DNA from 3 places in the Ruminococcus sp. J1101004sp1_RTP21198st1_B9_RTP21198_201120 genome. Region 3 is predicted to be linked to each of the others. Evidence: riboswitches for the same ligand, from Rfam matches in the RefSeq annotation. Region 3 holds a riboswitch; each other region holds the start of a gene.
What was found. Region 3 has a riboswitch for cobalamin ahead of AB5618_RS12855 (ABC transporter substrate-binding protein). Riboswitches for the same ligand answer to the same signal wherever they lie in the genome.
Positions count from the first base shown of each region.

Region 1: it holds a riboswitch for cobalamin, as region 3 does, so the genes downstream of both, AB5618_RS16270 (hypothetical protein) here and AB5618_RS12855 (ABC transporter substrate-binding protein) in region 3, are expected to answer to the same signal.
Region 2: it holds a riboswitch for cobalamin, as region 3 does, so the genes downstream of both, AB5618_RS02875 (DUF6783 domain-containing protein) here and AB5618_RS12855 (ABC transporter substrate-binding protein) in region 3, are expected to answer to the same signal.

Region 1 covers NZ_JBCOMI010000027.1:22,663-30,048, reverse strand. Annotated here, with positions in the region: gene hisG (ATP phosphoribosyltransferase) at 1-270, shown strand, start outside; gene hisD (histidinol dehydrogenase) at 319-1,632, shown strand; gene hisB (imidazoleglycerol-phosphate dehydratase HisB) at 1,629-2,216, shown strand; gene hisI (phosphoribosyl-AMP cyclohydrolase) at 2,344-2,688, shown strand; gene AB5618_RS16275 (VanW family protein) at 2,801-4,231, shown strand; cobalamin riboswitch at 4,297-4,499, shown strand; gene AB5618_RS16270 (hypothetical protein) at 4,697-7,386, shown strand, end outside.
Region 2 covers NZ_JBCOMI010000003.1:74,785-82,170, forward strand. Annotated here, with positions in the region: gene AB5618_RS02840 (zinc-binding dehydrogenase) at 1-53, opposite strand, end outside; gene AB5618_RS02845 (aldehyde dehydrogenase family protein) at 71-1,459, opposite strand; gene AB5618_RS02850 (class II aldolase/adducin family protein) at 1,533-2,399, opposite strand; gene AB5618_RS02855 (EutP/PduV family microcompartment system protein) at 2,646-3,119, opposite strand; gene AB5618_RS02860 (BMC domain-containing protein) at 3,126-3,503, opposite strand; gene AB5618_RS02865 (phosphatase) at 3,782-4,495, shown strand; gene AB5618_RS02870 (cysteine-rich small domain-containing protein) at 4,619-4,927, opposite strand; gene AB5618_RS02875 (DUF6783 domain-containing protein) at 5,021-5,119, opposite strand; cobalamin riboswitch at 5,388-5,576, opposite strand; gene AB5618_RS02880 (GDSL-type esterase/lipase family protein) at 5,808-6,854, opposite strand; gene AB5618_RS02885 (NlpC/P60 family protein) at 7,028-7,386, opposite strand, start outside.
Region 3 covers NZ_JBCOMI010000017.1:69,533-76,918, reverse strand. Annotated here, with positions in the region: gene AB5618_RS12870 (sirohydrochlorin cobaltochelatase) at 1-704, opposite strand, end outside; gene AB5618_RS12865 (ABC transporter ATP-binding protein) at 727-1,500, opposite strand; gene AB5618_RS12860 (iron ABC transporter permease) at 1,497-2,582, opposite strand; gene AB5618_RS12855 (ABC transporter substrate-binding protein) at 2,584-3,576, opposite strand; cobalamin riboswitch at 3,694-3,891, opposite strand; gene AB5618_RS12850 (type I restriction endonuclease subunit R) at 3,997-7,125, opposite strand; gene AB5618_RS12845 (restriction endonuclease subunit S) at 7,182-7,386, opposite strand, start outside.

The DNA of each region.
Region 1 (7,386 bases), on a different contig from region 3:
AACATTGCCAAAGATTATTTCTATAATAAGAAGCATCAGACTGTGGAAATCATTAAGCTGAATGGTTCTATTGAGCTTGCACCTATTGTAGGTCTTTCTGAAGTGATCGTGGATATCGTTGAGACCGGAAGCACACTACGTGAAAATGGACTGAAGGTGTTAGAAGAAGTTTGCCCTCTTTCTGCAAGAATGGTTGTAAACCAGGTAAGCATGAAAATGGAAAATGAAAGAATCAGTAAGCTGATTGAAGATTTACGAAAGGTAATCTGAAATTACTGTTTTTTCTGGAATAAAATAAAATTGGAAGGATCGATCACAATGCGTACAGTAAGATTAACAAAAGAATCTACCAAAGATATCCTGGAAAATCTTTTAAAACGGAGCCCTAATAATTACGGCAAGTTCGAAGCAGCAGTAGCAGATATTCTTGCAAATGTAAAAGAAAAAGGGGATGAAGCTCTTTTTTCTTACACAAAAGAATTTGATAAAGTAGAGGTAACTCCGGAAACCATACGTGTAACCGAAGAGGAAATCGAAGAAGCCTATAAAGCAGTTGATGCATCCTTATTAGAAGTTATCCGCAAGGCACTTGTAAACATCCGCAGCTACCATGAGAAACAGCGTCAGAACAGCTGGTTTACCAGTACCGAAAATGGCACCATGCTTGGTCAGAAAGTAACACCATTAAATCGTGTAGGTGTTTATGTTCCAGGCGGAAAAGCAGTTTATCCTTCTTCTGTTTTAATGAATATTGTGCCGGCAAAAGTGGCAGGAGTACCTCACATCGTTATGACCACACCTCCTGGAAAAGACGGTAAAGTAAATCCATCCACTCTGGTTGCTGCCAAAGAAGCAGGCGCTGATGAGATCTACAAAGTTGGTGGTGCACAGGCAATCGGAGCACTTGCTTATGGTACTGCAAGTATCCCAAAGGTAGACAAGATCGTAGGACCTGGCAACATTTTTGTAGCCCTTGCAAAAAAGGCTGTTTATGGACATGTGAGCATTGATTCCATCGCTGGTCCAAGTGAGATCCTTGTCCTTGCAGATGAAACTGCAAATGCACACTATGTAGCAGCAGATCTTCTTTCTCAGGCAGAACACGATGAGATGGCTTCTGCAATCCTCATTACTACCAGTACAGAACTGGCACAGAATGTAGAGAAAGAGATTGAAGGTTATCTGAAGGTTCTTTCCAGAAAAGAGATCATCGAAAAATCTCTGGAGAATTTTGGATATATCCTTATTGCAGAAGATATGGATGAAGCAATTGAAGCAGCGAATGAGATTGCTTCGGAACATATGGAAATTGTCACTAAAAACGCTTTTGAGGTAATGATGAAGGTACGAAATGCAGGCGCTATTTTCATTGGAGAGTACAGTTCTGAACCTCTTGGTGATTACTTTGCGGGACCGAATCACGTTCTTCCTACCAACGGAACAGCTAAGTTCTTCTCCGCACTTTCCGTTGACGATTTTATTAAGAAATCCAGTATTGTATATTATTCCAAGTCTGCATTACAGGAAATCCACAAGGACATCATCCAGTTTGCATCCTCAGAGCAGCTAACTGCACACGCCAACTCCATTGCAGTCCGCTTTGAAGAGGAAAATAAAAAGGAGCAGCCATGACAAGAGAAGCTACTGTTGAACGAAATACAAAGGAAACTAAAATTGCCATAAAGCTGAATCTGGACGGATCCGGAAAAAGCTGTCTGGATACAGGTGTGGGATTTTTCGATCACATGTTAGATGGCTTTACCCGTCACGGACTTTTTGATCTGGATATAAAGGTAAAGGGTGATCTTCAGGTTGACGATCATCATACCATTGAAGATACGGGAATTGTTCTTGGCACAGCTATTAAAGAAGCGGTTGGAGACAAGAAAGGAATCAGGCGTTACGGAAGCTGCATCCTTCCAATGGATGAGTGTCTTGTGCTTTGCGCCATTGATCTTGGGGGACGCCCGTATCTTTCCTTCGAAGGTGCGTTTACCAGTGAAAAAATTGGAGATATGTCCACAGAAATGGTGAAGGAATTCTTTTACGCCATTTCTTATACGGCAGCCATGAATCTTCACATTAAGGTTCTAACACCGGGAAATAATCACCATATGGCAGAAGCCATGTTCAAAAGCTTTGCAAAGGCGCTGGATATGGCGGCAGCTTATGATCCTCGTATTACAGATGTGCTTTCTACGAAGGGAAGTCTCTAAGGGCAGAATAAACAGAAATACAATTAAGACGATATGATATATGCCACTTGTTTTCATTTTTTCCAATTGAGCATGAAAGCAGGTGGCATAATTGCAGAAAAATTTTTCATAAAGGAGTATTAAAAATATGGAACAGAACCAATTAAAGTCCAAAATGTCCTGGTCAGATTTTAAATTAAACAGTGACGGCATGGTTCCGGTTATTGTGCAGGATTACAAAACAGACGAAGTTCTTATGCTTGCGTACATGAACGAGGAATCATATCTAACCACTCTGAAGCTGGGAAAAATGACTTACTGGAGCCGCAGCCGCAACGAGCTCTGGACCAAAGGACTAACCTCCGGTCATGTTCAGTATGTGAAATCATTGACTATTGACTGTGATAATGATACAATTCTGGCAAAAGTAGAGCAGGTAGGGGCTGCATGCCATACCGGAAACCGGACATGCTTTTTTACCCCATTGCTCTAAAGCCTGTTTGAAAAAACATTTCTGCAATCTGCACACCCACTTTGCGGTATATTTTGCAGAAAGCCTTTTTCAAACACGCTCTAAAAAAGACTGCAAAAGGTAAAATTATTACATGAAAAAACAAGTGAAAAACGGTGTGATCAAAGTTCTGGTCATGTTTCTGATTCTCGCAGGTGCGTATGGGTTGTGGTGTCATTTTCTCACAGATAATGTAATCTGGAAGAAGCTTAAAATAAACGGCATATCTATTCAGGGAATGAGCAAAGAAGAAGCCATTGACGCAATTTCAAAAGATTTTCAGGAAAAATATAAGGACACACAGATGACCATTACCCTGAACGGAAAGAACTTTAAGGTATCCATCTATCCAGTTCTCGGTCTTGATGTAAAATCAATTGTAGAAAGTGCCTATGCTCTTGGGCATGGTTCCTGGTTTACTCATGGAACTGACCGCATCGAACTGATGAACAGCAAGACAAAGGAAAAAGTCACCCTTATGCCGGAAGCCCGAAATAAAGACGAACTGGACAAGATTCTGGAGGATGCCGGAATTTCAAAGGGATCCACCACTATACAGACTTCCTGTGAACTTACAGATACAGAGCTGGTTATCACTAAGGGAAAAACCGGAATCGGTCCGGATATGGATGCACTGAAAGAAGCGATTCTAAAAGCAATTTCCATAGAAGATTATGAAGCTGTTATCGAATGTCCTACTATGAAGACACCGCCAGAGGAACTGAATCTGGAAGCCTATTATGAAAAAGTACATACAGAAGCCACAGATGCTTCTCTGGGGAAAAATAATGAAATTATTCCGGCAGTTACCGGAATTTCATTTGATGTAAAGTCAGCTGCAAAGAAGCTGGAAAAAGCAAAAGAAGGTGCAGAGATCACCATTCCCCTTGAAATTACCCTGCCCGAAGTTTCTACAGAAGAGATAGAAGCCCTTCCTTATCTGAACCTTCTTGGTACTTATACTACATATGGTGGCGGTACCGAAAACCGTGTTGCCAATTTGAAGCTTGCCGTGGAAGCCTGTGATGGGGTGGAGCTTCAGCCAGGGCAGATTTTTTCCTACAACGATACTTTAGGTCCCCGTACAGAGGAACGGGGGTACAGGGAAGCAACTGTAATTGTAGGAGGCGAACACGCCCAGGATATCGGAGGCGGAATCTGCCAGATTTCCACTACGTTGTTTATGGCATGCCTGCAGTCTGATCTGACCATTGTTGAGCGTCATAATCACGCTGCCCGCATTGATTATGTTGAGGACGGTCTGGACGCAGCAGTGGTGTGGGGAGGTCAGGATTTCCGTTTTCAGAATAATACTGCTTATCCAATTAAAATTGAAGCCTCTTACGATGAAAAAGAGGAAGCCGTAACGGTATCCATTTACGGAACCAAAACTGACAATAATACGGTAGAAATTACTACAGAGCATTCCGATCCAAACACCTGTAAAACCTACCGCAGTGTCTACGATGAGAATGGAACACTTCTCCGTACGGATGAAGTTGGGTACAGTAAATACAAGCAATAACCCTATAAATCTATTGATTTCGACATAACGGTCTGCTATAATGAGGTGAATTGAATAAATCCGTTTTCAGTGCCAGACATATCTGTTTGCTAGAGCGTACAGATTGTTTTTCAACACGCTCTAAGAGGGAATCAGGTGAAAGTCCTGAACGATCCGGTCACTGTAAACAGGGAGTAGAATCCAGTGAAACCATTGGCATATTGCTGAGAAGGATGGATTCTGTGTTGATCTGTAAGTCAGGAAACCTGCTGAATTCGTTTAATGAAAGCTTCCGAAGAAAGTACTTCATTCTCATTAATATATTTGATAATACAATATATTGAATTTTTAGTGCCTGTTTTCTCAGAGGAAGCAGGCATTTTTTTGAAATAATCCTGTCAGAATTGCCCATTGTACAAACAGGCTCCAGAAGCAATTGGGATTTATTCAAATTATAAAATAATAGGAAGAATCGAGGAAAAAGAAATGAAAAGAAATTCAAAACGCTTTCTTGCACTGTTCCTTTCCGTCGCCATGACGGTCACTCCTGCTGTACTTACACAGGCAGAGAATGAGGATGCAAATGTACAGATTTCTGTTACACCAACTCCAGAGACAGAAGCGGAGAAGACTGCAGTTGCTGCAGAGACTCCTGTGCAGGAAAACGTAACAACTGAAGAAGAAAACACCGAAACTACAGCAACTCCGGCAGCCGGGGACGCCTCCGCTGTGGAAGAGACACCTGCAGTTACAGAAGCACCTGCCTCTGAGACCACTCCTGAGGTTACTGCATCACCTGCTGAAGAAAGCAAAAATGAGGAAGCAGAAGCTCCACAGCCTACAGCTGCACCAGAAACAACAGAAGAGGGCAAAACCGAAGAGACAGATAAACCAGAAACAAAGCCAGAGGATCTGAACCCAGATGGTTCCAACATGACCATTGACAAGGAAGATAACAGTGCATATAAAATGCTTAAAATCAAAAGCTCTTCTGCTGAATTAAATGGTGATAAAATTAAGATAACCCTCAATACTGACGGAAAGAACTATGAGAAGCTTTATCTTGGTTCTAAAGAAGATCCTGACGAAGCAAAAAATGCAGCAGCAATCGTTGGTACAGAAAATGAAGATGGTTATACTTTCATTTTTGAGGTTCCTGCCAGTGAACAGGTCCAGACTTTCAGCATCGTACCATTTTCTGTGAAAAATCAGAAATGGTACACAAATATGGCTTTGAAACTGAACGTTCCAGGAATGAAAGCCCCGGAACCAACAGCTACTCCAGAGCCAACTGCAGCCCCTGAGCCAACTGCCACTCCACTGCCAACTGCAGCTCCAACCCAGGCACCAGCCCAGAATGAGATTACAGATGCCGGAATCAAGCTTGTAAAAGAAAACGGTGATGAATTTGCAATGTTCGTAATCACCGGTTCCACTGTAAAGGTTTCGGAGGATAAATATATTGTCACACTTTCTACCGCAAAACAGAATTATGACATGATCTATCTTGGCAGTTTCAATGACTCCGATAAAGAAGCAAATGCCATCAAAGGAGTTGAAAACAGTGCAGGAGGCTATACCTACACCTTTGAAGTTACTGCAAGCAAGGAAGCTCAGACAATAGCAGTCGTTCCTCATTCCAAGAAGAGCCAGAACTGGTACGCAAAGGGTATATTGACGATTACCGTACCGGCAGTTCCAGGATATGGAGAGGCTGCTCCAACACCAGAACCAACTGTTTCTCCGGCGCCTACCGAAGCACCGGTTGAGACTCCGGCACCAACCGGAACACCTGCTCCAACTGAAACTCCAATGCCAAGCACAACTCCGGAAGCAGCCAACACCCCAGAGCCAACAGCAACCCCAGCTCCAGGCAGCTGTGCAAGCGGAATTTATAATGTTACAGTTAACTCCAGCTCATCTATGTTCCGTGTAATTGACTGTGTCCTCACTTCCAAAAACGGAAAAATGACAGCTGTTCTTACTTTAAGCGGAACTGGTTACGACTATCTATGTCTGGGAACAAAAGAAGAAGCTGCCGCAGCTGATTCCTCCACCTGGGTTCCATATGTGGCAGACGCAAATGGCAAATATACATATGAGATTCCTGTTGAAGCCTTGGACAATGGAATTGCAGTTGCTGCTTTTTCCCACAAAAACCAGATCTGGTATGACAGGATCCTGACTTTCCAGTCCAGCACTTTGAATAAAATAGGTGACGTACAGGATGATCCGCAGCCAGACACTGCTCCTGACACAACAGTCACAGCAACTCCTGCACCCACTGCAAAACCAAATAAAAAACCGACAGCAACCCCTACACCAACAGCAACTCCAAAGCCAGACAAGAAACCGGAAGAGGAATCCAAATACGAATCTGACTTAAGCGGCGGAACAGCATCTGTAAACAGTTCTACTACATTAGCAGATGGAACCTATACTCCTGACAGCTTCTCCTGGTCTGGTGGCTCTGGAAAGGTCAATATTTCCTGTAACAAAGTTACGGTAACAAATGGTCAGGCATATGCGACTATTGTATTCAGCAGTGAATATTACGGTTATGTAAAAGCCAATGGAAATAAATACTACGGTGCATGCGGCGGCGGAACTTCTACTTTCACAATTCCGGTAGCACTGAACCAGAATAATACGATCATTGGTATGACAACCAGAATGTCCCAGGCTCATGAAATCACTTACACCATTTATATCGCTTTAAAGGGTGCAAACGATCCGAAGAAAACAGACAAGGATAACCCGGCAGAGGACAACAGCATGCTTTCCACAGGAAACAAGAAGCTGGATGATTCTGCACCAGAGATCACAGGTCTTGAGTATAAAGACGAAACTACTCTTAAGCATGCAAAATACTTTAAGCTTTATCACTACGCAAAGGGCATTACCCTTCTTGAAGTAGATATGACAACAGATACTGCAAGAAAACCGGAAACTGTTGATTCCGGAAAAGAAAATGCAAAAACAGAAGCTGCTGATTCCCAGGAACTTACAGGTACAGAAAAGCTCTACATGGGCAATGTTGTAAAATACCTGATCGTACCTGAGGGTGCTGTTATCCCTGCAGGACTTGATAAAGATGTAATCGTGATCAACCAGCCGGTAGAATCTGCTTATGTGGCTTCCACAGATGCTCTTAACATTTTGGATAAGCTTGATCT
Region 2 (7,386 bases), on a different contig from region 3:
CCAGCAAGAACCTGTTTTACGATTTCTTCGATATTTACATTATTCATGTCCATTTTTATGTTTCCTCCTGTCAGCGAATGCAAAGGCTGTCTGCCATTACGCAGCGTCTTTTCTTGGTGAATGTACTTGCACTTGTAAGTCCTTCACCAGTACGGCTTGCGATTGTGAATGTACAGTAACCTTCTCCGCCGAATCCAAGTGCTGCATAGGAAGGTGCATTCTTAACAAGGATTGCGGTGTCGATTGCTTTCGCATATTTGGTGATATTGTCAATGTTCTTGGAATGAATGTGTGCAGAGTGGCGGTTACCATGCTCAAGCCATACAGCCTGCTCTACTGCATCATCAAAATCTTTTGCCCTTACAACGCCAAGGATCGGCATCATAAGCTCTGTAGCGATAAGTGGATGTTCCTTCGGTCCTTCAAATACGATGCAGCGGATATTTGCAGGAGCACTTACTCCGATCATGGAAAGTAATGTTCTTGCGTCACGTCCAACGCATTTACGGTTCAGCTTGCCGCCTGCAAGAACAACTGCTGTAAGTTTATCCTGCTCTTCTTTGGAAGCAAGGTAACAGTCATTCTCGCTTACCAGATAATGCATAAGCTCATCTGTAATAGAAGCAACTGCTACGATTTCCTTCTCTGCGATACACGGAAGGTTGTTATCGAATGTACATCCGTTTACGATATCCTGAGCAGCTTTTCTTACATCTGCTGTCTCATCTACAACTGCCGGAGGATTTCCCGCGCCAGCGCCGATTCCACGTTTTCCAGAGGAAAGGACTGCTGTTACAACGCCAGGACCGCCTGTTGCTGCAATAAGCGGGATATCTTTATGTTTCATCATAATATTGCTTGTCTCTAATGTAGGTTTCTCTACTGTTACTGCGATATTGTCCGGGCCACCTGCTTCCAGGGATGCCTCATTTAAAAGATTGATCGCATAAATAGAGGTTTTGATTGCTGCCGGATGTGGATTAAATACAACTGTATTTCCACCTGCCAGCATACCAATTGTATTGCACAGAATGGTCTCACTTGGGTTCGTACACGGAGTGATTGCTCCGATTACGCCAAACGGTCCCATCTCGATCAGAGTAAGTCCTCTGTCACCTGACCATGCTGTAGTGCTGAGATCTTCTGTACCAGGGGTCTTGTCTGCTACCAGATGATGTTTCAGGATCTTATCTCCTACATTTCCCATTCCGGTCTCATCAACGCCCATACGTGCAAGGATTTCTGCATTTTCTTTTGTTTTTCTTCGAATGCAGGTAATAATTTTTTCTCTCTGGTCCAAGGACATTTTCCGAACGATCTTCTGGGAAGCTTTCGCAGCCTCAATGGCCTCGTTCATATCTGTGAAAATTCCATGTTTACCGGCCGGAGCATCTGCAATCTGCATTTTCGCCATAACTTCCTGTACAATATCCTGTACCATGCTCTCGCTGATTGGCATGAGATTGTTCCTCCTTAACAATTGCCCACAGCTGCCTGATTTTCCCACAGCTGCCAGCCTTTATATTTTCTGATTATTTCAGTCCTAACTGAGCCATAACCTGTTTGGTAATCTTAGCTACTAACTCTGCATCTGCATTAGCTGTATCTGCTGCCGGAGCATCGCAGTTACCGCCAACGAAATCATACTGATATCCTGGGAACTGTTTGTAGTCTTCATTGTGACATGCTCCACCGCAGTTATGGCAGTTCATGCCATCTTTGTTCTGGCAAAGGCTTGCCGGATGTTTTCCAGGCATACCGAATTTACGACGGATCTCATAAAGTTTCTTAATGTTCTCTTTATCAAATTCCTTCGGACCTCCAAGAAGTTTGCTCTGATACAGAAGCTGTGCATAGAATTCTACGGACTCCATCTTCATGTATGCAGCGTTCAGGTCTGTGCTCCAGGTAAGAGCTCCGTGGTTCTCAAGAAGAACTGCATCGAAGTATGGAAGATATTTCTCAAGGTTATCCGGGATCTCCATTGTAGAAGGTGTACCATACTCAGCAATCGGAACACATCCAAGAGCGATAACTGCCTCTGGCATGATTGGCTGGGTAAGCGGAATACCAGCAATAGCAAAAGATGTTGCATAAATTGGATGCGCATGTACAACAGATCCTACATCAGGTCTCTTCTCATATACTCTCATATGCATCTTGATCTCAGATGATGGTTTGAATCCCGGGTTAGCCTGAAGAACATTTCCTTTTGCATCTACTTTACAGATGAACTCTGGAGTCATAAAGCCTTTGGATACACCAGTAGGTGTGCAAAGGAACTCATTGTCATTCAGTTTTACAGAGATGTTTCCATCATTTGCTGCAACCATGTTGCGGTTATAGATTCTTCTTCCGATGTCGCAAATCTGTTTTTTGATTTCGTATTCGTTTACCATGCTTTTTTCCTCCTTAAGCACATTCAGGTGCGGTGGATTATGTATGTTATAGTACCGCACCGGGTAACTTATCATGGCTAGGCATAGCTAGCCTGTTACTTTTTAGGTTATGTTGTAAGTTTACACCATTCCACATTATAAGTCAAGGTTTTTCCGTTGTTTTATGTTGTTTTATGTGGATTTTTTTCTGGGTTGCTATGTTGTTTTTCGTGGTTTTACTGTTTTTCCCCATTTGGCAGGTATTTTCTAATTCACCGGATCAGAGGCATCTTTTTCCCACGGCATTACATCGCCATCTTCCCTGAGATATTCCAAAATCTCCGGAATGCCCTCCTGCTGCCTGGAGTCTACATAAAAGATTTTTTTACAGCCGGCAAGCTCCAGCCAGGACGTGGCAAGTTTTACATTTGCATCCGGATTGTGGATTTTGGTAACAATTCCAATTACTTCACGGTTGGCCATACAGGTAATGCAAGGTGGAAAAAGACAATAAGGTTCCGTGGCAGATACCAGCAGACCTACCACATCTGATTCATATGTATACAACGCCAGGGCGTGTCCCAGACCTTTCGTCTGGGCATACTCTCCTGGCGTATCTACGATCACATCAAAATTATTTACATATTGTGTTTTATGATAATGTATTTTTTCACCACGCAGGGCCTGGGTCAAAGTAGTTTTTCCAGCCTCGCTGCGACCGATCAGAACAAGTTTCTTCATATTCTGTCAAGTCCTTGTAATGGGGCATAAAGTAAAGCCCAGTTTATTTCCCACATAGTCCATAATTGCGCTGGTAGAAGCTTCTACTTCCGACACAGTACCTGTGATGATCAGGCTTCCGCTGAAACGGTCAACAAACCCCAGTTCAATGCCAGATGATTTCATCGCAATATCTGCCATAATGATAGCAGTTTCTGCCGGACTTACAGTCATGATCCCAATGGCCGCTCTTGAGTAGTCCAGCGACGGATCAAGACCCAGCTTGGTGTAAAGAATCTTATCCGGATTGGCAATGATATGTGCCAGGGAAATCTGCTTGCCTGGTACAAGCTCCTGTACGATTCTCTGTTTCATTTCCGGAGACATATTATCTGTGTATCCCATTTTCTCCTCCTGAATAAAGAGTTTTATTTTCTGATTTGATTATACCTTTCTGCTTTCCAAGTGTCAACAAAAAGCAACATTTCCTGGCATGTTATATGTGGTTTTTCTTGTAGTGCAATGTTGTTTTTATTTGTTTTCTCTGTTTTTTCTTATTTATGATTGACATGTTTTTTGCCCTCTGGCATACTAAAGTTAACTGTAAATGGCTTTTCAAAACACTTTTATAGTGAAATTACCAGCTGCATATATTCACGTAATCTTGACTAGGAGATGATTTTATGTATCTTTCTGATATACACACACATTCCATTGCCAGCGGACACGGCACAACCTGCACCATCAGCGACATGGCAAAGGCTGCTTCTCAAAAAGGGCTGAAGCTTCTTGGAATCACAGACCACGGACCAGCCACTCTAGCTGCCGGAACTTCTTCTTATTTCCGAAGCCTGATCTATTCGCCCAGGAAGCGTTTCGATGTGGAATTATTATATGGAATTGAACTGAACATTCTGGATACCGATGGAAAAACAGATCTGCCACAGGAGCTTCTTGATAAGCTGGACTACGCAATCGCCAGCATGCATTATCAGAATTTCCGGCCAAAGACCAGGGAAGAAAATACTGCTGCTTTTCTGAACGTAATGAAGAATCCGGTTATAAAGATCCTGGGACACATTGATAATCCCCAGTATGACATAGATTACGACGCAGTTGTAAAGGCTGCCGGTGAAAACGGTGTTCTCCTTGAGATCAACGAAGCTTCCCTGGCGCCTTACGGATATCGGGGCGATACACAGGCCAACTGCGCGCAGATTCTGTCCTGTTGCCGGAAGTATCTGGTTCCAATCGTGCTTTCCAGTGACAGTCATGGAACAGAGCATATTGGAGACTTCACTTATGCCGCTGATTTCGTTCATAATGCTATGTTTCCAGAGGGTCTGATTCTCAACAACCAGATTCCGAAATTAAAGATGCTGTTAAGCATACGATAAAAAGGACCCAGCTTGCAGAATTCCAATGGAATTTTGCATTACGCAAAAACTCTCCGAGAAATATAAATACGTAAGCTTAACTTCGTATATATTCCGGAGAGTTTTTTATACTTATTTCTTTGATTACTCATTTTCATTTTTATGATCTGCTTCTCTTACTTTCTGCATCATCGCAGCAAGTTCCTGATATTTTCCTGTCACATAACCGTAGTTTTTCTTCTTATGAGGGAGCTGACAATTCGTACAATCTTTAAATCCCTTCTCATTATATTTGAAATTTCCGCCGCATTTGTCTCCAAGGGCATAAAGCGGGCAATAGCAGAACAGACAGTTAAAGTCCTCCGGATCAGCTCCTCTATGACAGGGAAAATACTCACATTTTTTATGACTGAAATAAGCGTATTCTTTGTCTTCCCAATATTTTTTCTCCATATTTCTCTCCTTATCTCATACAACTCAAAGCAAAATATTCTTTATATTCTATTTCGTAATGCCCAAAAATCAAATGCTAAAAAAGAATCCCGCTTACAGGAATAGAATACGGCCAGAGAGTGTTTGAAAAAGTTTTTCTGCAAGATGTACGTCACAATTTGCGGGAAATTGCGGGAATGATTCTTCAAGCATGCTCTGGAAAAGTGTAAAAAAAATACCGCATATGCGGCTTCTGGATCATCATTATTTAAGAGGGAGCGATGCTACTCCGGGGTAGAATATGATCCGTTCATATATACGCGGAGGGAACGGTTTCATCCGAAGTAGTATCGCCTGCCATTTAATCTGTATAATTCTTCTGAACAGGCGATCATTCCATAAAAAATGTCCACTCACAAAAGCGGACAACATCTCAGGGCTGCGGATTCCCCAAAACTGGTTGTTACACTTTCATCGGAAGTTTAACCTCGCCATACCAAGCAGGTTTCCTGGCTCCAGGATCATCACATCATCTCTCCTTCTCATGCGCAAGCACAATGGACTATGAGATTCGCTCCTCTGTTACAGTGACCGGATCGCTCAGGTTTCTCACCTGATTCCCTCTTTCTGCCAGCTTGTAGCTGTCAGCACTTAATATGTTCACTATGGAATTATACTGACATCATAGTACCACCGGTCACTGTCTTTGTCAACCCTTTGAAAGAATTTTTGTTATTTTTTTATCAACCAGAGTTACTGTTTACTGGCAACGTTCCGCGAGGTGTTTTTTGTGAACAAAGTTCACAGAAAACCCGAGAATTAAGTTTGCGCAGCAAACGCTACTTCTTGTGCTTGTCACAAGAAGGTTCGTCTTTCTGTGCATCGCGAAGCGCGTTACTGGTCACAGCGTGACCAGTAACGTCATTTTCTCCAGAATCTTCTCCGCCAGGATTTTCGCTGTTTTTTCATGAGATCTGTGCCCCGGGTGCTGCCTTGATCCAAATTCTCCTTCCAGTGTATCCGGAAGCTTCACAAATTCTACGCGCTCATCCCCTGTTTTTCTTTTATAATTCCCCACCGCTTTCTCAAGCGTCGTAGAAATTCCATCTCCCAGCATTCCATAACACCACAGAATATAGCTTTCCGGATTACATATGCGCAGTTTCCTCAAAAAGTCTTCCACAGCCTTTCCAACCCTGTCCATATTCTTCGTGCCGCTGCCGTCGTTTGTCCCCAGATTCACCACGATCACATCAGGCTGAAACTTCTGGAAATCCCATTTTTCCATAGCACCCAGTTGTTTGTTTCTTTCTCCATTCAAAAGACCGCATACCTGCTCATAATATAGCGGGATTGCCTGCTGCTCATTTCCTTCCCAGGAACAGAAAACACCCCAGCCACTCTGACTGATGCAATTGTACACCGCGCCCAGTTCTTTTGCTGCCATATATGCATAATTATCCACAGCATTAAAGCAAAAGGAATTCCATGTCATTTCTTCTCCTGCACCGCTGCCACCCTCACCAGAGGTAATGCTGTCCCCGATTACTTCCAATCTGAGCTTTGGTATTTCAAGAGGTAAGAACTCACCGTCAGTTTCAACCTCCAGCAGCTGAAGCAATGTTTTTTCATCTGTGGGAAACGCAGGGGTATCACGAAGAAGCTTTACATTTCTTACCTTATCCATTTCCATATTACGGAAAAGGCAGATTTCCTGTTCTCCCTTATTTACCATAAGCCGTTGGGACAATACACCATCTATGATCACATCCACCCATGGCTCAAAGGCATCATAATCGGAGCGGATTTTCACCCATATTTCTGTTGCTTTTACATTCAGTTCAATTCCAGAGGCGGTCCAAAATAGTGTTACAGGCTCCAGACTGCCATTCGTTCTTCCTAATATTCTTAAATATGGAATTTCCTTCATCTGATAATGATTCAGCATTTTTCTCTTCCTCTCATCTGGCTATATAAAAATATTTATGTTACGATTTTCAGACAATACTTTTATTCTTACTATACTTCTTTTTTCTTTGCTTTTCCACATTATTTCCAGAAAAAAAAAGCCCCTTCCGGATTTTCATCTCCGGAAAGGGCTCACAAATTCATTTATTCAGATTACACAAGACGTCTTACAGAAGTAATCGTTCTGTATGCAGCATTATCGCTGACCTTGATGCCATCTCTGGCATTGGATGCATGTACGATCTGTCCATTTCCCATATAGATTGCAACATGTCCGCCATAGCAGATCAGGTCGCCTGGCTGAGCATCCGCATAGGATACTTCATATCCGGCATTCTGCTGCTCATAAGATGTTCTTGGAAGACTTACGCCAAAGTTCGCGTATACACTCTGCACAAAGCCAGAGCAGTCAGCGCCACTGGTAAGACTTGTTCCTCCCCATACATATGGGTTTCCAACAAACTGTGTTGCATAGGATACGACAGAAGATCCGGAACCAGAAGAACTGCTGG
Region 3 (7,386 bases):
TAACCAGCTTTGCTGATGATATTTTTCCAGGAGTCTTCTTCCTCTCCTGCCATGTCATTTTTCGCATGGTCACCAGCAACGATCATAAACGGTGCGATTACCACTTTTTTTACCCTGCATTTTCCAAGCTGTTTCAGGACCTGGTCAATTTCAGGATAACCTTCCACAGTTCCTACGATCACATTTTCATATCCCATATCCTCGAACCTGTAATCCAGTGCGGCATAAACGGCATTTGCGTAGTGCTCGGTTCCATGCCCCATAAGCACAAGTGCCGTCTCCTTATCTTTAATTACAGGGAACTCATCTGCAATCGCTTTCACCACATACTTATTGTCTTCTTCTGTTGTAAGCAGAGGAGCTCCGAATTTCACAGATTGGAAATGATCCGCACACGCCAGAACATCCTTTTTCATAAGGTCATTTTCCACACCGTTCATTACATGCGTAGGCTGGACGATCACCTCTGTGATTCCATCTGTTCTCATACGCTCCATTGCTTCTGTCACATTGTCATAGTGAATATGATCTCTCTTTGCAATTCTGGCAAGGATCATCTTGCTTGTCCATGCGCGATAAACTTTACAATCTGTAAAAGCAGCTCCAATTTCTTTTTCAATTGCATCAATGGTCACTGCTCTGGTGTCCTCGTGACTGGTGCCAAAGCTGACTACAAGGATCCCTTTTTTTGCTGTATCGCTCATTCAGATTTCCTCCACTTTTCCTTTATTTTTTCACATGCAAAGGATGGTATGTAACATTCAGCATGCCGTATTCATCCTTTTTTACAGTTGCATCTACTTCATATAACATATGTATAAAATCTTCTGTAATGACTTCTTCCGGAGTTCCGCAAGCCACCAGACGACCGTTCTTCATGGCATAGATCCGGTCGCAGTATGCTGCTGCAATATTCAGATCATGCAAAGCACCGATCACAGTGACCCCAAGACTTTTTACAATATCCAGAAGCTGGAGCTGGTATTTGATGTCAAGATGGTTGGTAGGCTCATCCAAGATCAGACAGTCAGTTTTCTGCGCCAGAGCTCTTGCCAGAATGATTCGCTGCTGCTCACCGCCAGACAGACTGGAAAAAACACGGTGCCGATAGGGAAGCATTCCCACTTTTTCCAGACACTCTTCCACGATCTTATAATCCTCGGCATTATCCCGTTCCATGGTTTTCTTATGAGGAGCCCTTCCCATCATTACAATTTCCTGTACGGAAAATTCAAAATTATAGTAATTGTGCTGGGACACCACTGCCAGTGCTTTTGCAGAATCCTTTACCTTATATTCGTTCAGCGGTTTTCCATCCAGCATGATCACGCCGGTATCTGGCTTAAGTACACGGTAAATACATTTCAGCAATGTACTTTTTCCACTTCCGTTTGGTCCTATAATTCCTACAAATTCCTTTTCCTTTATGGCTGCGTCAATTCCCTTAAGAATCTCATTTCCGCCAAGCTCCACATGGATATCAGAAGCTGTCAGTTTCATGATTTCTCACCTCCGAATCCATAAGATCTGCGTACCAGCAGATAAATAAAGCAAGGTGCTCCGATCATGGATACCAGGATTCCGATTGGGACTTCACTCTTGGGAATAATGATCCTGGAAGCAACATCTGCCCAGATCAAGAAAATGGAACCGCTAAGTGCTGACAGTGGAAGCATTTTCTTGTGATCGGTTCCAAAGAACATTCGTACCACATGAGGAATAATGAGTCCTACAAATCCAATGATACCTGCGGAATATACCACAAAACCGATCAACAGTGCTGTCACTACAAGATACACCTGACGATATCTGTGCAGGTCAGTTCCTAATGTGATGGATACCTCATCTCCAAGCAGCATCATATTGAGAATACGGCTCTGGGTGCAGAAAAACAGGGTTGCTATAAAAACGCAGGGAATAATCACAGCCAGATTTTCCCATTTCGCGCCTGCCAGACTTCCCATCAGCCAGAAAGTAACTGTCTGGATTCCATCTCTGTCGCCCGCAATATAGACAACAAAGTTTGAAAATGCACTGCACACACTTCCAAGTGCTGTACCTGCAAGCAGAAGTCGGACCGAATTTGCCCGGCCTCCTATATTTGCAGTGATCTGTACCAGTACAGAAATAAGGAAAGCTCCGATAAATGCGCAGATTCCAATAGAGTTGGAGCCAAATACGGCTCCAACTCCAAGAAAGATTGCCACTGTTGCACCAAGAGATGCACCAGAGGAAATACCCAGAATATACGGATCTGCAATCGGATTTTTCACAATGGCCTGCATTACCACACCTGCAACTGCCAGACCCATGCCAACGGCTGTTGCAAGAAGAATACGGGGAAGGCGGATAAACCACACAATATCAGACATGGCTCCTACACCATAAACCTCCGGATCCCCGATTCCAAACACTTTATACAAAATTACACTATACACATCTTTCACAGAAAGATCTACAGAACCAATGGTAACTGCAGTCAGAATGGATATCACCAGAAGCACAGTCAGTAATATCACCGCCAGCACATAGATCGGCTTTCCATGAAAAATTCCATTTTTAAAATCCGGTTTTCTTTTCATTTTATTCGTACAGATCCGGATATAATGCTTTTGCAAATGTCATAATTCCATCATAGGTTCTGACACCGCTGCAGTATACCTCGTTCAGGTTTACAGAGAATACTTTGTTGTTCTTAACTGCAGAAAGGCTCGCATATGCAGGGTTATCTGTAATATCAGCGATTGCCTCATCAGCTGTCATAAATCCATCATAGTTGATCATGAATAATACATCCGGATCAGCTGCAATCAGATCCTCTGCACCAACGTTTTCAGAGTTCTCTGCACCAAGCTTCAGCTCTGCACCAAGTGTCTCCGGAATATTTCCGCCAAGTGTCTCTGTTCCATATACACGGAAGGAATCTCCCTCATCCTCAAGAACGGCTACGGATAACGGGTCTGTTCCTTCCACATGCTCTTTTACTTTATCAATCTCACCCTTCATCTGATCAACGATTTCCTCTGCCTTGTCTTCGCAATCAAAGATCTTGCCAAGGTTCAGGATATCCTCATATTCGTCTTCAATTGTACGTGGGAACTCAGAAGCCGGTCCCTTTGCAGAACTGTTCAGGGACATGTATGTATTTACATCTCTCTCCTGCCAGAAGCTTACATCAGAAAGCCAGTCATCACTGAAAGAAGAATACCATGCCGCAATAAAATCAGGCTCCATTGCAACAACTTCCTCTTTGGATGGCTTGGTATCCATATACTGAATCTTGTCAAATTCATCTTTTAAATCCTCACGCACATCACCGTCCAGGCCGCAGGCTGCTACGATCTTATCACCGAGACCAAGTGCCAGAAGCTCTTCTACGTTAGAGTTTGCATAGGCAAATACTTTCTCCGGAGCTTTCTCAAAAGTCATTTCAACTGGCTCATTCTCGTAATTGTAGGTTGTGATCGTTACGGGATAATGGCTGTCTCCATCCTCCGCAAATACAGTTGTTCCCATTCCCAGGCTGAGAATTCCTGCCAGACATAACATTCCTGCTGCTGTTTTCATGTTTTTCATGCTTTTTCTCCTCACTTTTTCTTTTGAATTTCTGTTTTTAAAAGAAAAAAAGTCCGCTTCCATGAAAAGCGGGCATCACAAAAAAACATGATACGAAAGACAGCACTTTACACGGAAGTTTCTTTCTATGAACCAAGCAGGTTTCCTGGCTTACAGCTTAAATCCCCATTCCCTTCTCACATAAAAATGCAATGGATATGAATGTGGCATAACTGAATACAGTGACCGGATCGTTCAGGATTCTCACCTGATTCCCTCTTCTGAAAATAGTATAAATTTTATATATTTTTCAGCACTTGGCACATTTATTCTTTTAAGCATTGCTATTATAACTTGCCTCTTAAATAAAGTAAAGATATTTCTTTAACAATGTTTTTGATTTTGAATATAATATAGGCATCCCCTTACTTACTTATACATCTATTTCCCATACGGTGCCGTGTCTTCAGCAACCATACCCAATTCCGTTTTCGGAGAATAGGTATACACCTTGCTATTCTCAGCGTAATTCTCCATATCATTATTATCTGTCCATAGCTCACACTGTGTCATCACGGTCTGCACTGCATCATCCATTCCTTCCGGCGGATAGCGATGCTTTTTGAGCAACCGCTTAATCATCATACGCATTTTCGCTCTGGCAGAATCCCGTTTCTGCCAATCTATTGTTCTGTTCTTACGCAGTGTATCTGCCAGTTCCTTTGTAATGGCAATCAGTTCTTCGTTTTCATAGAAATCCTTAATGGCCTCCGGCTTTGTCAGCGCATCATAAAATGCCAGTTCATCAGCAGTCAGTCCAAGCTTGTCTCCCTCTTTATGAGCTGTCGCAATCTGTTTTGCCAGATTCAGCAATTCTTCAATAACCTGTTCATTGGTCAACATTCCATTCAAATACGTATTCATAGCACGCTGTATAATTTCACTGAATTTCTGCGATTTTACCACATTTGTATGACGGTAAATCTGCACCTGTTCCGCAATCAGCCTTTTTAACAGCTCTACAGCAAGGTTTTTCTCCTTCATTTTAGAGATTTCCTCAAGGAACTTTGGATCAAAGAGCGAAAATTCCTGATTTATATCTGAGAAAAGGTTAATGACGCCTTCGCTCTGAACACTGGCTTTCAGAAGCTCGTTAATGCGAGCATTCATTTCTGGCAGAGAAATTTTCTTCCCCTCTCCCTGATTCATCAATCTTGTAACAAGCACACGAACGGATTCAAAGAATGCCGCTTCCACACGCAGCTCTTTTTCTACCAGAGAGGAACACAGCGACAATGCTTGCCTGAGCAGCAATGCCTCTTTCAGGAAATTCTCTCGTTCCTGTTCTTTATTCACAGCGACAATAAAGTTGACCGCACCGCTGATTGCCTTGGAACGCTCCAAATCCGTACCTGTCATAAACTTGGAATAATCATAACCGTGGAACAAATCCCGACAGATAGACAGTTTCTCAAGGAACTTCGGATATGCAACCTTGGCAACATCGGTATCACCGTAATTCTTCCTATCGCGAGTAGTGTAGTCATTCATTGCCTGCTTCAATGCAGAAGCAATGCCAACATAATCGACAATCAGACCGCCTTCCTTATCTCCAAATACACGGTTTACTCTGGCAATAGCCTGCATCAGATTATACCCCTGCATCGGCTTGTACACATACATGGTTGCAAGAGATGGCACATCAAATCCTGTAAGCCACATATCCACGACAATGGCAATCTTCAGCGGACTATCATTATCCTTAAACTCCTTTGCCAGCTCATCCTTATGGTGTTTATTGCCGATGATTTTATTCCATTCTTCTGGATCTTTGTTACTACCTGTCATAACAACAGCAACTTTATCCGTCCATCCGGGACGAAGTTGCAAGATACGCTCATATATCTTCATGGCAATAGGGCGTGAGTATGCTACGATCATTGCCTTACCTGTGAGCAGATTCGCACGATAATTTTCATAATGATTCAAAATATCGTCCACAAGGGAGTTGATAGTTTTCTCATTGCCAAGAATGGCTTCCATCTTCCCCAGTTCTTTTTTGCTCCTTTCGATAACCTCTGAATCAGCATTTTTTGCCATAATGTCATATTCTTGGTCAATGAGCTTCAAAGTCTGCTCATCCAGTTTCAGCTTGATAACACGGCTTTCATAATATACCGGACGGGTAGCACCATCCTCAACCGCCTGTGTCATGTCATAAATATCTATGTAGTCACCGAACACTTCACGAGTGTTGCGGTCTTTCATAGAAATCGGCGTTCCGGTGAAGCCAATAAATGTAGCATTCGGCAGTGCATTTCGGATAATGCGGGCAGAACCGATCTTAATTTCGCCTGTTTTCGCATCGACCTTTTCCTTTAGACCGTACTGTCCACGGTGAGCTTCATCTGCCATAACCACAATATTTCTGCGTTCGGAAAGACAATCAAAGGATTCCTCAAATTTTTGCATCGTAGTAAAAATAATACCATTTGCTTTTCTACCGTCCAGAAGTTCTTTCAAATGCGCTCGGCTTTCTGCATGAACAGGCTCCTGACGCAGAAAATCCTTACACTTGGCAAACTGTCCGTATAGTTGATCGTCTAAGTCGTTACGGTCTGTGATAACTACAATGGTCGGACTGTCCAGAGCATCTTGAAGACGATGAGCATAAAATACCATCGACAGCGATTTACCGCTGCCTTGTGTATGCCAGAATACACCACCCTTGCCGTCCGTCTCCGTTGCGTGTTTCGTGGAAAGTACTGCCTTATTGACAGCAAAATACTGGTGATAACCTGCTAATATCTTGAACTGTTTGGTTCCTTCATTGGAGAAACAGATAAAGTTCTTGATAATATCCAGTAAACGTTCTTTTTCAAAAATACCCTCAAAAAATGTATCGAACTGAGCATACTGTGTATTTTCATAGCCGCCGTCCTTCGTTTTCCATTCCATGAAGCGATCTTCGCCAGAAGTGATTGTACCAGCTTTCGATGTCATAAGGTCACTCATAACACAGATACAGTTATAAATAAACATGGAAGGAATCTCATGCATATAGTTGCGAATCTGTGTGTATGCTTCGGATGCATCCGTTTCCTCACGAGAGGGAGATTTCAGTTCCACCAGGACTACCGGCATACCATTCAAAAATAGCAGTACGTCAGGGCGTTTGGTGCTGTTCTCAATAAATGTCCACTGGTTCGCCACAATAAAGGAGTTGTTGTCCGGATTCTTGTAATCAACAAGATATACCAAGCCGGAGCGTTCCTCACCCTTGACAAAATAACGCACTTCTACACCGTGCTGAATGTAATCCATAAAAAGAGCGTTTTTCTGCACAATTTCCGCATTTTCAAAATTTCTCAGCTTATACAAAGCATCGTGAATTGCGTCCTCCGGCATATCCGGATTCAAACGATGCAGTGTTTCGTCTAATTTATCTTCATACAGGGGGCTTTTGAAGTCCCGCTCCAAATCAGGAGCATAGACATGCCGATACCCCATATTCTGAAATAGCTCTATAACAGAATTTTCATAGTCTGCTTCGGTATAAAAGCCAGCCATAGGTTAATCACTCCTTTTTTCGTTACATTTTTCGTGGTAAACAAGAATTTAGCGGCTTAAAGATCGATGTCAGAGACATCAAGCTCGCCGGGCATAAGTTTTGGCAGAAGTGCATCACGAGTATTGGCAAGAATCTTGGATTCTTTTGTGTTTTCCTGCATTGCACTATACATTGGCGAAACTATATTCTCAAACTTTTCTAATGTTTTTTCGTCAGGAATATATAGTTGCATTGCGTTAAGAATATTGGTTGTCATGCTC